DNA from 2 places in the Aquitalea sp. USM4 genome. Region 1 is predicted to be linked to the other one. Evidence: predicted binding sites of a transcription regulator. Region 1 holds the regulator's gene; the other holds the start of a gene.
The links. Region 1 encodes FNR, which switches genes on or off when oxygen is low (the NO sensors DNR and NnrR bind a similar motif). Its sites were predicted from a motif close to TTGATNNNNATCAA; they were not measured.
Positions count from the first base shown of each region.

Region 2: a site for FNR is predicted at 2,237-2,250, ahead of DKK66_RS02965 (M61 family metallopeptidase). Genes of this name have one in related genera too.

Region 1 covers NZ_CP029539.1:2,290,310-2,297,690, reverse strand. Annotated here, with positions in the region: gene hmpA (NO-inducible flavohemoprotein) at 151-1,374, shown strand; gene DKK66_RS10695 (Rrf2 family transcriptional regulator) at 1,459-1,932, shown strand; gene hemN (oxygen-independent coproporphyrinogen III oxidase) at 2,028-3,434, opposite strand; gene fnr (fumarate/nitrate reduction transcriptional regulator Fnr) at 3,547-4,293, shown strand; gene DKK66_RS10680 (flavodoxin family protein) at 4,420-4,878, opposite strand; gene DKK66_RS10675 (DUF1853 family protein) at 4,875-5,807, opposite strand; gene DKK66_RS10670 (RNA methyltransferase) at 5,785-6,549, opposite strand; gene DKK66_RS10665 (inositol monophosphatase family protein) at 6,691-7,381, shown strand, end outside.
Region 2 covers NZ_CP029539.1:649,450-656,830, forward strand. Annotated here, with positions in the region: gene pepN (aminopeptidase N) at 1-259, opposite strand, end outside; gene DKK66_RS02965 (M61 family metallopeptidase) at 381-2,162, opposite strand; gene ccoN (cytochrome-c oxidase, cbb3-type subunit I) at 2,618-4,045, shown strand; gene ccoO (cytochrome-c oxidase, cbb3-type subunit II) at 4,066-4,680, shown strand; gene DKK66_RS02980 (CcoQ/FixQ family Cbb3-type cytochrome c oxidase assembly chaperone) at 4,684-4,878, shown strand; gene ccoP (cytochrome-c oxidase, cbb3-type subunit III) at 4,875-5,789, shown strand; gene ccoG (cytochrome c oxidase accessory protein CcoG) at 5,937-7,381, shown strand, end outside.

The DNA.
Region 1 (7,381 bases):
TATGCCAATGGGTTTTGTCGCGTGCAGCTTGAATTTGCGTTCTTTTTATAAAGTGTATTTTATTTACATTTTAATGTTATGCTACGCGCTGTCCGTGCCGAACACCTGTCTTTTTAAAAATGTATTTCACACACATCTAAAGGAAGATCCATGCTCAGTGCCACCATCCGCCAGCAAGTCAAAGCCACCGCCCCCATCCTTAAGCAGCATGGCGTGCTGCTGACCAGCCATTTTTACCAACGCATGTTCCAGCACAACCCGGAGCTGAAAAACATCTTCAACCAGGGGCACCAGCATGCCGGCCAGCAACAGCAGGCACTGGCTATGGCCGTGGCTGCCTATGCCGAGCATATTGATGCGCCCGAAGTACTGCTGCCGGTACTGGAACGGGTGGCACACAAACACGCCAGCCTGGGCATCCGTGCCGAACACTACCCGATTGTGGGCAAGCATCTGCTGGCTTCCATCCGCGAGGTGCTGGGAGAAGAAGCCGCACCGGACAGCCTGCTGGAAGCCTGGGCGGCCGCCTATCAGCAACTGGCAGACCTGCTGATCCAGCTGGAAAACAGCCTGTACCAGCGTGCCGCCACCCAGCCCGGTGGCTGGAGCGGCTGGCGGCCGTTCCGCGTGGTGAAGAAGCAGGTAGAAAGCGAGGAAATCACCTCGTTTTATCTGCAAGCCGCGGATGGTGGCAGACTGCCCGCCTTCCAGCCCGGTCAATACATTTCGGTACAGCGTTTCATTCCGGAATGGGGCCTGAGCCAGCCGCGCCAGTACAGCCTGTCCGATGCACCCGGCAAGGACTGGCTGCGCATTTCGGTGAAGCGGGAAGACGCGCGCGATGAGGCTCCCGCCGGCAAGGTATCCGGCATCCTGCATGCCGAACTGGCCGAAGGGGACATCCTGCAGGTATCGCCGCCATTTGGTGATTTCGTGCTGCATCAGGAGCGGGACACCCCGGTGGTGCTGATCAGTGCCGGGGTGGGCCAGACTCCGCTGCTGTCCATGCTGCAGCACTTGCTGGCCAGTGATCAGTCGCGCCCCATCCGCTATTTGCACGCCGCACGTCACGGGGCGGTTCACGCCATGAAGCAGGAAGTCGGCACACTGGCGCAGCAGCATGCGCGGCTGCAGCAGCGCGTGTTTTATGAAACCCCGGTCGCAAGCGACATCCTGGGCGTGGACTTCCATCAGCAAGGCCGCATCGATGCCGATGCCATCCGTGCCCATGCCCTGCTGCCGGATGCCGACTATTATTTGTGCGGCCCGGTAGGCTTCATGCAGCAACAGCACCGCCAGCTGCGCGAGGCCGGGGTAGAAGCCACGCGCATCCACATGGAAGTGTTTGGCTCCAATGCCATGACCACCGGCTGAATTGGCTTTGTTTGCCGCTGCGCATTGTGAGCTGCCGCACTGCGGAGTATCCTGCGCGGCACTTTCCCAGCCCACTTTACTGCCATGCAACTGAACCGCTTTACCGACCTTGGCCTGCGCGTGCTGATGTACCTGACGCACCGCGACCGGGAGCAACCGGTCACCATCAGCGAAATTGCCGAACGCTTCGAGGTGTCGCGCAATCACCTGGTGAAAGTGGTGCATTTCATGGGGGTGCAAGGCTGGCTGAACAACAGCCGTGGCAAGGGTGGCGGGCTGGCGCTGGCCCAGCCGCCCGAGCATTACCGCCTGGGCGGCATCATCCGCACGCTGGAAGGCAATGTGCCGCTGATTGACTGCGCCGAACCGCCTTGCGCGCTGCGCCAGGACTGCCAGCTCAAGGCCGTGCTGGATGTGGGCATGCAGGCATTTTTCAGCACACTGGACAGTTATACGCTGCGCGACGTGATTGCCAGCCCCACCGGCGAGGCCATCATTCGCCTGCATCGCAGCCCCAGACCGCAGTCGGCCGACAAAACCACACCGGATGTGTTGTAAAAAACCATCACTTTTTCAATGAAAAAGCCCGCTACCTGCGGGCTTTTTTGCTGCTTTTTTAGGGGATAACCCTTTAAACAGTCTGAACAAAACCATCAGATGGTCTTGGAATAACGTGCCTTGGTTTCCCGTTCACGCAAATGGCGGTCGAACAGCATGGCGATATTGCGGATCAGGAAACGCCCCTTGGGCTCCACCATCAGGAAATCGCCATCAAAGGTCAGCAGGCCCAGCTTGTGGTACTCGCGGATGGCTGGCAGCTCGGCAGCAAAATACTCGGCGAAATTGATGCCGTGCACCTGCTCGATGGCTTCCACCGACAGGGAGAAGCGGCACATCAGCGCCTGGATGATGCCGCGACGCAGGATGTCGTCCTGATCCAGCACCATGCCGCGCATTACCGGCAGCCGGCCTTCGTCCAGCGCGGCGTAATAGCTGTCCAGGTCCTTCTCGTTCTGGCTGTAACAGGGGCCAACCTTGCCGATGGACGACACGCCAAGGCCGATCATGTCGCAGTCGGCATGAGTGGAATAGCCCTGGAAATTGCGCTGCAGGCGGGCTTGGCGCAAGGCAATGGCCAGGTCATCTTCCGGCTTGGCAAAGTGGTCCATGCCAATGAATACATAGCCTGCATCCGCCAGGCTCTTTACCGCGTCCTGCAGGATGTCCAGCTTGGTGCTGGCGGCTGGCAGGTCCGCCTCGTTGATGCGCCGTTGCGGCATGAACACGGTGGGCAAATGGGCATAGTTGTACAGCGCCAGGCGGTCCGGGCCAATGGCAATCACCTTGTCCAGCGTGCGTTTGAGCGACTCGCGGGTTTGCAGCGGCAGGCCGTAGATCAGGTCCACACTGACCGACTTGAAGCCCGCCTCGCGCGCAGCCTCGATCACTTCCAGCGTTTCCTCCTCGCTTTGCACCCGGTTCACCGCGGCTTGCACCTGCGGGTCAAAGTCCTGAATGCCCACGCTCATGCGGTTGAAGCCCAGTCGCGCCAGATGATGCACGGTTTCACGACCCACCTTGCGCGGGTCGATCTCGATGGAATATTCTCCCTCCGGCAAAAATTCGAAGTGGGCACGCAACATGGTCATCAGGCGGTCCAGCTGCTCGTCGGACAGGAAGGTTGGCGTACCGCCGCCAAAGTGCAGCTGGATCAGCTTTTCCCGGCAGCCAAGCGAGGCGGCAACCAGCTTGATTTCCTTTTCCAGGTAATCGAGGTAGCGGTCGGCACGGCTCTTGTCCTTGGTGATGATCTTGTTACAGCCGCAGTAATAACAAACCGTGTTACAGAACGGTATGTGTACGTACAATGAGATAGCGTTCTGATGCATGCCCAGATGGCGCTGCATCAGCCAGCTTTTATAGTCCTTCTCGCCAAACGCCGGGGTAAACCGGTCTGCGGTCGGGTAAGAAGTGTATCTTGGGCCGGAACCATCAAGACGTTCGATCAATGCTCGGTCGAACTCACAGTGGGTAGGCGAAAACGGATGGGTGGTGTGCATGTCGTCGGGTATTGATAGTCAAACGTCAGGTGGACTGGTAAATTTGCGGAAAACGTGCGAATTCCGCTTTGACAAGGGTCAAGCTTCTTTACAGGGTTGTACAAAACACGCGATGTCAGACCAACACCAACACACTCTGCACGCACTGAAGGTGTCCTGCTCCAACTGCAGTCTGCGCGAACTCTGCCTGCCCATCGGGTTGAACCGCGACGAAATGACGCAGCTGGATGCAGTTATCCGTCAGAGCCGCCGCCTCAAGCGCGGTGAATACCTGTTCCGCAGTGGCGAAGCCTTCAAGTCGCTGTTTGCCGTGCGCACCGGTTTCTTCAAGACCAGCGTGGCAAGCCAGGACGGTCGTGAACAAGTCACCGGCTTTCTGATGTCCGGCGAACTCATGGGCCTGGATGGCATCTCGTCCAATGTGCATGGCTGCGACGCCATTGCCCTGGAAGACAGCGAAGTCTGCGAACTGCCCTTCAACCGCATGGAAAGCCTGGGGCGCGACATTCCCAGCCTGCAACACCACTTTTTCCGGCTGATGAGCCGCGAAATCGTGCGTGACCAGAACGTCATGCTGCTCCTGGGCAACATGAAGGCAGAAGAACGTCTGGCTGCCTTCCTGCTGAACCTGTCACAGCGTCTGTCCACCCGCGGCTTTGCCGCCAACGATTTCATCCTGCGCATGAGCCGCGAGGAAATCGGAAGCTTCCTCGGCCTGAAACTGGAAACTGTCAGCCGTACGCTGTCCAAGTTCCAGCAGCAAGGCTGGTTGAGCGTGGACCACAAGCACATCCAGCTGATCAAGGCCGATGCACTCAAGGACCTGATCTCCGGTTGTACCCACGCCAACGGCGTGTAAGCCAACAGGCACGGTAACAGCCATCCGGGCGGTGGGCGCAATGCGCCTTACCGCCCTTTTTGCATCTTCCGCCCATCCGGGCAGGCGCGCCATTCTCCGCAAGCACTAACTCTTCCGGGCAAGGTATTACCAGCGCCCGATCAGCATGCCGGCCACCAGTTGCTCGGCCCGTTCCGCCACTTCAGCCAGCTGCGCGGCGTCCGGCTCGCCGCGTACCACCACGGCGGGCAGCACTTCGTGCCAGCCATAGCCGGCGATGATGCGCCGCATGGCGTGCACAGCCCCCATGCCATCGTTACCGGCGGACACCAGCAAGAGGCAGGCCAGCCCCTCGGTACGGCCCTGCGCGGGGTAGAAGGTGCGGTCAAAGAAATCCTTCATCTTGCCCGCCATATAGCCAAAATTCTCCGGCGTTGCCAGCACGATGCCGTCTGTTGTCAGCAAATCATCCAGTGTGGCCTGCTCGGCGGGCAGGCAGTTGAACTGCAGGTCATCGGCCAGCTGCGCTACGCTGGCGCGCACGGCATCAACCAGCTGCAAGGTGCGGCCGGTCTGGCTGGCATACAACAACAGCAAGCGCTTCATGCGGCGGGACTCCCTGGCAGCGTGGCCATCAATGCCTGCAGGCGCGTTGCTTCGGGCCAGCCTGGCGGCACCACGAAACCGCGCGCCACCTCCTCCCAGTAGCCATCGCCCAGCGGCAACAGCTCGGCCACCAGTTGCGGCACCACGGCCTGGCGCAATTCCTGGCGCAGGCTGTGCTGTTCACGCACTTCGGCTTCGGCCACGCGGGCCGGAGCCAGCCAGTTCAAGCGTGGCAGCCACATCCAGCGTGATGCCGGGCTGCTACTGGGCCAGGGCTGCAATAGCGGGCTGAACCAGCCTTGCAGCTGATCCGCAGCCAGTGGCGGCATGGGGCGGGACGGTCGGGAATAGAAAAACCAGCCGGCCAGCCGGGCCTGACTGGCGCAGGCCACAAAGTCTGGCGGCAACACGCGCCGGGCCAGGGGGTGGCGGGACAGCTGCAACTGCGCCTGCAATTTACCCGCCTTCAGCAGCCAGGCATCGCGCAGACTGGGGCCTACCAGACTGTCCGGCCCCTCGCCCAGTTGCAGATAGAATTTGCTGGCGGTTTCCACGTGCAGTGGTTCGCCATCCAGCCGGATCAGGAAATCAAATTCGCCAATGGTGCGGCCGCTGGCGTCCCGTAGCGGCAGATTGGCGGCCACCAGCTCGATATGGGGCGCGAGGTGAAACCAGAAAGCCAGCAAGCGCTCGGCATAGTGGCCCAGACGGCGACAGGGCTGGTCGGCCAGCCAGGCATAGAGCGGTGCCGGGTCTTGCTCCAGCGCGGCCAGCAAGGCCGGGCCATCCGGGCCCAGCAGGCGTTGTGGCGAAAGATTGCAGCCGCTATCCCAGGGAGCAGGGGCGGTCAGCAAGAAAGCCAGATCACGCAGCGCAGGCTGCGTGTAAGGCAGATAAAAACCGCGATCAGGATTCGCCGCCGTGCTCATGGCCGTCTGCCACGCGCTGGATCTGCTTCATCAGGCCACGCAGGATGTCCACCTCGTCGCGCAGCATGCCGGAACGGTTGAACAGCGCGCGCATGCGGCGCATCAGTCGCTCGCTGTTACGGCGGCGGTAGTAGCCGATGGCGTCCATGGTCTGGTCCAGATGCTGGCAGAAGCCTTCCACCTCGCCCAGGCTGGCGGTTTCGCTTTCCGGACGCAGGTATTCCACATCAACGCCGGTATGGCTGAACAGCTCGTAAGTCATCACCTGCACCGCCATGGCCAGGTTGAGCGAGAAGTAATCCGGGTTGCCCGGAATGGTAACCAGCCGGTTGCACTGCTCCACTTCTTCAATCGACAGGCCGAAGGTTTCATTGCCGAACACCAGCGCCACCTGTTCGCCATCGCGCGCGCGCGCCACCAGTTCCGGCGTGGTTTCGCGCGGGGTGGAAAGTGGCGTGGTGAGTTCGCGGCGGCGGCTGGTGAGCGCGCAGGCCACGGTGACGTCGCTGAGCGCCTCACTGAGGCTCGCCACCACGGTGGCGCTCTCCAGCACATCCACGGCACCGGAGGCCAGGGCATTGGCTTCATCGCTGGGAAACACTTTGGGTTCAACCAGATACAGGCGGGTCAGCCCCATGGTTTTCATCGCCCGTGCGGCCGAACCGATATTGCCCGGATGGTTGGGCCGAGCCAACACGATGCGAATGTTTTTCAGAAAATCAGGTACTTGGGGTTTATTCATCAGCAGTTTCACATTAAAATGGCGGGCATATCAAAAAGCCCGCGCGCTCGCGCCGGCTTTTTTTGTTCCTTAACCCAGATTGTTACTGTCAGATGTCGAGCCATGTTGGCTGACATCTGCTATCCGTTCTAGAGGCCGTCAATGCATCCGATGCTCAATATCGCGGTTAAAGCCGCCCGCCGTGCTGGCAGTGTAATCCAGCGTGCGTCGCTTAACCTCGATACCATTCGTGTAGAGAAGAAAAAGCACAATGACTTTGTGACCGACGTGGACCGCGCTGCCGAACAGGCCATCGTGGACATGATTCTCGAGGCGTATCCCAAGCACGCCATTCTAGCAGAAGAGTCCGGCGCCAAAGGCGTGGGCTCCTCCGAATACGAGTGGATCATCGACCCCATCGACGGCACCACCAACTTCCTGCATGGCCATCAGCAATACGCTATCTCCATTGCACTGGCGCACAAGGGCCAGGTGCAGCAGGCCGTGGTGTACGACCCTAGTCGTAACGATCTGTTTACCGCCTCGCGTGGTGTTGGCGCTTTCCTCAACGACCGCCGCATCCGTGTTTCCAAGCGCTTCATGATGAATGAATGCGTGATCGCCACCGGTTTCCCGGTATCCGACCAAAGCTATATCGACCAGTATCTGGGCATGCTCAAGGATGTACTGGGCAAGACTGCCGGCGTACGTCGCGAAGGCGCTGCCTCGCTCGACCTGTGCAATGTCGCCTGTGGCCGCGTGGACGGTTTCTGGGAAATGAACCTGAAGCCGTGGGACATCGCTGCGGGCAGCCTGATCGTGCAGGAAGCCGGTGGCATCGTCACCGACCTGA
Region 2 (7,381 bases), 1.6 Mb from region 1:
GAATCAGCAAGCCTTCTGCGTTCAACTGGTAGGCATCGGCAGACAGGCGCTCACCATCGAGCGTGACCGATCGCAAGGTGGCCGTTCCGTCCAGCCACAGATCGGCTGGCGCAGCAGATTGCTGGTTACGCTTGATCACCAGTCGCGAATGGACTCGCGTTTGCGCTTCCTCTATATCGAACTTCAAATCCACCCGGTCCACCAGATAGGCCGGGACGGCATAGTCTTTCAGATAGTTCACTTGAGGCTGCTGCGCCATGTTCTTCTCTCTAATTTTCAGGTCGTTGCCGGTTGGTGCCGGTCTGAGTCATGAACCGGGCAGGATCGCCACCCAGATTCGCTTTACTGTTTGAACCATCATGTCCGTCGCACCATGGCACTCAGCCCTGTGGCCACGGACCAGTCTTTTCCTGCAGTTGCAAACGGCAGGTCGTCTGCGGCTGGGCTTGCAGACATACTTCACGCACCAGAAGTTCATCGCGCCGGAACACATGCAGGGTGATGCTCTCCCCCACACGATAACGGCTGAGCATCTTGTCCAGGTCGCTTGCCTTCAGCCCATCCACCGCCAGCAGAATATCCCCGCCGGCAAGTCCAGCCTCTTGCGCTGCGCCGCCATCGTAAACATGGGTCAGGCGCAAACCTGCCGGGTCCGCTTGTGTCTTCACCCCCAGGCTGGCTTTGGGTTTGCGCTGCGGCGCCGGCAGGCCGATGCCACCGGCATCGCCGGCATGATCCGCGTAGTCCCAGTTCATGTCTACCCCCTGGGACAAAAACAGCTGCGGCAGGGGCAGATCAGTGGTGGAGCGCAGCGCCTGATCGAAGAAGTCCTGCAAGGAGAAACCAGCCACCTGCTGGGCGATTTCTTCCCATTCCTGCTCGGCCAGTCCCTTGCCGTCTGCCAGCCATTTTGTCCACAAGGCACGCATGATGTCGTCCAGCGTCGTCACCCCCTGGCTACGCTCACGCAGGGTCAGGTCCAGCGCCAGGGCAGCCAGCGCGCCCTTGGTGTAATAGCTGACAATGCTGTTCGGACTGTTTTCGTCTTGCCGGTAGTATTTGATCCAGGCATCAAAGCTGGACTCTTCCAGCGTTTGCTTCAACCGGCCTGCACCGCGCTGCACGCCGCTGATGGTCTGAGCCAGCAGGCCAAGATAGCGTTTGCTGTCAATCAGCCCGCAACGCAACAGGGTCAGGTCATCATAATAGGAAGTAATACCCTCGAACGCCCACAGCAAACGGGTATAGCCTTCACTGCGCAAGTCATAGGGGCTGAAGGCAGCCGGCTTGATACGCTTCACATTCCAGCTGTGGAAATACTCATGACTGATCAGACCCAACAGTTTCAGATAACCGTCGGAGATTTCGGTTTGGTCGAAGGCTGGCAAATCATCACGATTGGCCACCAGCGCCGTGGATGCCCGGTGCTCCAGCCCTCCGTAGATGTCCTTGCCCACATAAAGCATGAATACATAACGCTCGAACGGTGCTGGCGTGCCGAACAGGCGGATCTGGTATTCGCAGATTTTCTTGGTATCACGCGCCAGGCGCTTCAAGTCGCCACGGAATCGTCCTGACACCACAAACTGATGCGGCACACCGCAAGCCTTGAAGCTCACCGTATGGAAATCGCCCAGCTCTACCGGATGGTCCAGCAATTCGTCGTAGTTCGCGGCACGGTACAGCCCGAAGCCGCTTTTCTTCACCTTCACCGCGGGCAAGGCAGTCGCCACCTTCCAGTCCGCATGGGCCTTGCCCTTGGCAGGCCGGATTTCCACCTCGCATGCCTCATGCTCACGGCCGGCAACGGACAGGAACACACTGCTGGCATTGAAGAAACCGCGTGAGTCATCCAGGTATGCACCACGCACCGACAGGTCATAGGCATACACCTGGTAGACCAGTGTCAGGCTGCTGCTTACCGGGTCCGCCTGCCAGCTGTGTTTGTCCAGCTTGCGCAGCCCAACACTTTTACCAGCGCTACTGGCTTGAATACTGACAATATGGCGGGAAAACTCTCGGATCAGATAACTACCCGGAATCCAGGCAGGCAAGGAAAACACCTGTCCGCCGCTGGCCGGCTTGTCAAGCTGCAGCGTAATTTCGAAACAATGGGTTTCCGGCGAGCACGGACGAATGGAGTAACGGACGGCTTTGGTCATGATCTGCCCAGGAAAGGATAGAAAACGGCAGATTCTAGCACCCGCGTCGCAACAGGGGGGCTGCCGATCACGATTTGACTTAAGTCAAGGGCTTGGACAGGCATGACAATATAATCCCCAGTAAGCGGCATCAGGTTAATAGCTTGCTGCCAGCTCGCTTGAAATCAAGAAAATGGTGGACGTAAAAATCCCGCAGGCATACTAATCAACTGGCCCGTCATGGGTATTTGCTTTAGAATCCCTGCTGAATAAATGGGGAAAAAGTGTGTGTCTGACCACGCTTTGCCAGGTTTCTGGCAGAACATTGTCAACACGGGTCAAACACTTTGCTAGTCTGAAATTGCTCAGGTTCCTCAGCGGCTTTTCCTGCTCATTTCAGTTTGGGGCAGCGGGCAGGAAATCAAGTCGCCACGGTTTGTCACGTTCTAAGTTAGCAACCTTGGAGAAAACCCTAAATGGAAACGCAATCCACTTATAACTATAAGGTGGTGCGCCAGTTTGCCATCATGACCGTAGTATGGGGCATTGTAGGCATGCTGGTGGGCGTCATCATTGCGGCCCAATTGGTGTGGCCGGAGCTCAATTTTGGGCCCTGGTTCCACTTTGGCCGCTTGCGCCCGCTGCACACCAACGCCGTGATTTTTGCCTTTGGCGGCAGCGGCCTGTTTGCCACCTCTTACTACGTCGTGCAGCGCACCTGTAACGTACGACTCATTTCGGACAAGTTGGCCGCCTTCACCTTCTGGATGTGGCAGCTGATCATTGTCCTCGCGGCCATCACCCTGCCCTTGGGTTACACCTTCGGCAAGGAATACGCCGAACTGGAATGGCCGATCAAGCTGATGATCGCCGTGACCTGGGTGGTATATGCCATCGTGTTCTTCGGCACCATCGCCATCCGCAAGGTTAAACACATCTATGTAGCCAACTGGTTCTACGGTGCGTTCATCCTGGCAGTTGCCCTGCTGCACATCGTCAACAGCGCCTTTGTACCGGTTTCCCTGACCAAGTCCTACTCCGTGTACGCCGGTGCCGTGGATGCCATGGTGCAATGGTGGTATGGCCACAATGCCGTGGGCTTCTTCCTGACCGCCGCCTTCCTGGGCATGATGTACTACTTCGTGCCGAAGCAAGCAGGTCGTCCGGTTTACTCCTATCGCCTGTCGGTAGTTCACTTCTGGGCCCTGATCTTCACCTATATGTGGGCTGGTCCTCACCACCTGCACTACACTGCCCTGCCTGACTGGACCCAGTCGCTGGGTATGGTGTTCTCGCTGGTGCTGCTGGCTCCGAGCTGGGGCGGCATGATCAACGGCATCATGACCCTGTCCGGCGCATGGCACAAACTGCGTACCGACCCGGTTCTGAAGTTCCTGGTGGTTTCCCTGTCCTTCTACGGTATGTCCACCTTCGAAGGCCCGATGATGTCCATCAAGTCCGTGAATGCCCTGTCGCACTACACTGACTGGACCATCGGTCACGTGCACTCCGGTGCTCTGGGCTGGGTTGGCTTCATCACCATCGGTTCCATGTACTACCTGCTGCCGCGCCTGTTCGGCCGTGAGTCCATGCACAGCACCAAGCTGATCGAAGCTCACTTCTGGCTGGCTACTGTTGGTGTGGTTCTGTACATCGCCGCACTGTGGATCTCCGGTGTGACCCAGGGCCTGATGTGGCGTGCCCTGAATGCCGACGGCACCCTGACTTATGCCTTTGTGGAAGCCGTGAAAGCAACCTACCCCTACCACTTCGTGCGTTTCCTGGGTGGTACGCTGTACCTGACCGGTATGCTGCTGATGGCTTACAACACCTTCCGCACCGTTGCCAGTGGCAAGGCTGTTGACGCCAAGATCCCGGCTGTCAACGCATCGGCTCACGCTTAAGCGGATAAAGGTAGAAGAACATGGAAAAGATCCAGAAACTGATTGAAGAGCACGTGGGTTACCTCATCGTGTTCACCCTGATCGTGATCAGCTTTGCCGGCCTGGTGGAAATCCTGCCGCTGGCATTCCAGAAGTCCACCACGCAGCCTGTTGCCGGCGTCAAGCCCTATACCGCGCTGCAACTGGCTGGTCGCGACATTTACATCCGTGAAGGCTGCTACAACTGCCACTCCCAGATGATTCGTCCGTTCCGCGCAGAAACCGAGCGTTATGGTCACTACTCCGTTGCGGGTGAGTCGGTTTACGACCATCCCTTCCAGTGGGGTTCCAAGCGTACCGGTCCGGACCTGGCCCGTGTAGGCGGTCGTTATTCCGACGAATGGCACCGTGTCCACCTGACCAATCCGCGTGACGTGGTTCCGGAATCCAACATGCCTGCTTTCCCGTGGCTGTCGAAGAACCTGGCCGATGCCGAAATCATGCCGAAGAAAATGGAAGCCCTGCGCGCTGTAGGTGTTCCCTATACCGACAAGGATATCGCCGAAGCCAAGGCTCAGGTGGAAGGCAAGTCGGAAATGGATGCCCTGATTGCATATCTGCAGGGCTTGGGTCTCGCACTGAAGAATGTTCGCTAAGTCATGGACTGGGTAACGATTGGGCGTTCTGCCTTCACCGTGATGTGCTTCACCTTCTTCATTCTGGTGTTGTTCATCGCCTATAGCAGACGCTCAAAGAACCGGTACGATGAAGCGGCCAATGTGCCCTTTCTCGACGACGACAAGGTGCAGGAGGCCGACAACCATGAGTCGGCTTCTAACGGAGCAAAACAATGAGTGATTTCGTAAGCGATTTCTGGGGCATCTGGATCACGGCCATCGTGGTTGCAGGTTTTGTTGGCCTGTCCCTGCTGTTGTTCACCCAATCCAAGACTACGGTCAAGAAGGGTGAGCAGGTTGAAACCATGGGTCACGTATGGGATGGCGACCTCGAAGAATACAACCACCCGCTGCCGCGCTGGTGGATGCTGATGTTCTACATCACGCTGATCTTCGGTGCCTGCTATCTGGTGCTCTACCCTGGCCTTGGCAAGTGGCAAGGTATCCGTGGCTGGACTTCCGTAGGTCAGTACAAGGAAGAACGTGCCCAGGCAGAAGCCAAGTACCAGCCGCTGTATGACAAGTACCTGAAGGAAGACCTGAAGCAGGTTGCTGCCGATCCCAAGGCACAGGAAATGGGCAAGCGCCTGTTCCAGACCTACTGCGTACAGTGCCACGGCTCTGACGCACGCGGTGCCAAGGGCTTCCCGAACCTGACCGACAACGACTGGCTGTGGGGTGGCGATCCGAAAACCATCGAAACCACCATTCAGGGTGGTCGTCATGGTCAGATGCCGGCCTGGGGTTCGGTACTGGGCGAAGAGAAGGTCAAGGACGTTGCCAACTACGTGATGTCGCTGTCCGGCAAGAAGCATGATGCCGAACGTGCAGCACGCGGCAAGGAAACCTTCACCACCATCTGCGCAGCCTGCCACGGTCCGGACGGCAAGGGTAACCAGCAACTGGGTGCACCGAACCTGACTGACAACATCTGGCTGTATGGCGGTACTGAAAAGACCATCATCGAGACCATCACTAATGGTCGCAACAACCAAATGCCGGCCTGGAAGGACTTCCTGGGCGACGGCAAGGTTCACCTGCTGGCAGCCTACGTGTGGGGCTTGTCCAATAACGCCAAGGCGCAGTAAGCCTTAGCCAACATACTGCCCGCGCAAGCGGGCAGTATGCTTTACATCAAACACTATACTGATTCATATAATATAATTACTTGCAAGATGCTTGTGCAAAGTCCATCACCCAGGTGTACTTTGCGAAATCCTCTTCAGGAAAACACCATGTCTGATTCGTTAAAAGATATCCCGGTCAAAGTAGAACACACCCCCCCCTCTCCCAAACCCGGTTCCGAAACCGTGTCCTTGTACGAGGCACAGAAGAAGATCTACCCGCGCAGCGTCAAGGGCATCTTCAATAACTGGCGTATTCTGTTTGTCCTGGGCACTCAGCTGGTTTTCCTGGGCTTGCCCTGGCTGACCTGGAACGGCCGGCAAGCGGTGTTTTTCGACATGGTCAACCGCAAGTTCTTCATTTTCGGGCTGACCATCTGGCCGCAGGACTTTGTCTATCTGGCGGCACTGCTGATGAGCTGTGCATTTGGCCTGTTTGTATGGACCACCATTGCCGGCCGCTTGTGGTGTGGTTATTCCTGTCCGCAAACGGTCTACACCGAAGTCATGCTGTGGATCGAACAGCTGGTGGAAGGCGACCGCAACAAGCGCATCAAGCTGGACAAGGAGCCGATGAGCTTGCGCAAGGCGCGGCTGAAACTGACCAAGCACGGCCTGATGATCGTGTTCTGTCTGTGGACCGGTTTCTCGCTGGTCGGCTATTTCACGCCGATCCGCGATCTGGTCAAGGCGATGCCGACTTTTGACTACGGCCCGTGGGAAAGCTTCTGGATTTTCTTCTACGCCGGTTTTACCTACCTGCTGGCTGGCTTCATGCGCGAACAGGTATGCAAATACATGTGCCCGTATGCCCGCTTCCAGAGCGTGATGTTTGATGCCGACACCCTGATCATTTCTTACGATGAAGCACGTGGCGAACCGCGCGGCGCACGCAAGAAAGGCGTGGACTTCAAGGAACAGGGCCTGGGTTCCTGCGTCAACTGTGGCATCTGTGTACAGGTTTGCCCGGTAGGCATTGATATCCGTAACGGCCTGCAATACGAATGCATCGGCTGTGCCGCCTGTATCGACGCCTGTGATGAAGTGATGGACAAGGTGGGCTATCCGCGTGGCCTGATCCGCTACACCACGGAAAACGCGCTGGAAGGCAAGTATCCGGAAAGCGAAATCATCAAGCACCTGCGCCGCCCGCGGGTGATCATGTATACCGTGGTGCTGCTGATTGTACTGGGTGCCGCACTGGGTTCGCTGGCGATGCGCAAGCCGTTCAAGGTGGACATCCTGCGTGATCGCGCCTCGCTGGTGAAGGAAACCGACGCTGGCATGCTGGAAAATGCCTACACCATCAAGATCATCAACACCACAGAACGCGATCAGGAGTTTAAAATCTCGGTGGACGGCATGCCTGATCTGAAACTGGAAACAGACAGCAAGCAGATCAAGGTCAAGGCAACCGAAACCGAAAGCTTTGGCGTGCGCGTTCAAGCCGACCCGCAAGTAGCCACCAAGGGCAGTCACGAGATCCATTTCAAGGTGGAAACCGTCAGCACCCCGGTACTGCATGTGGAAGAAAAATCCAGCTTCATCGGAGAGTA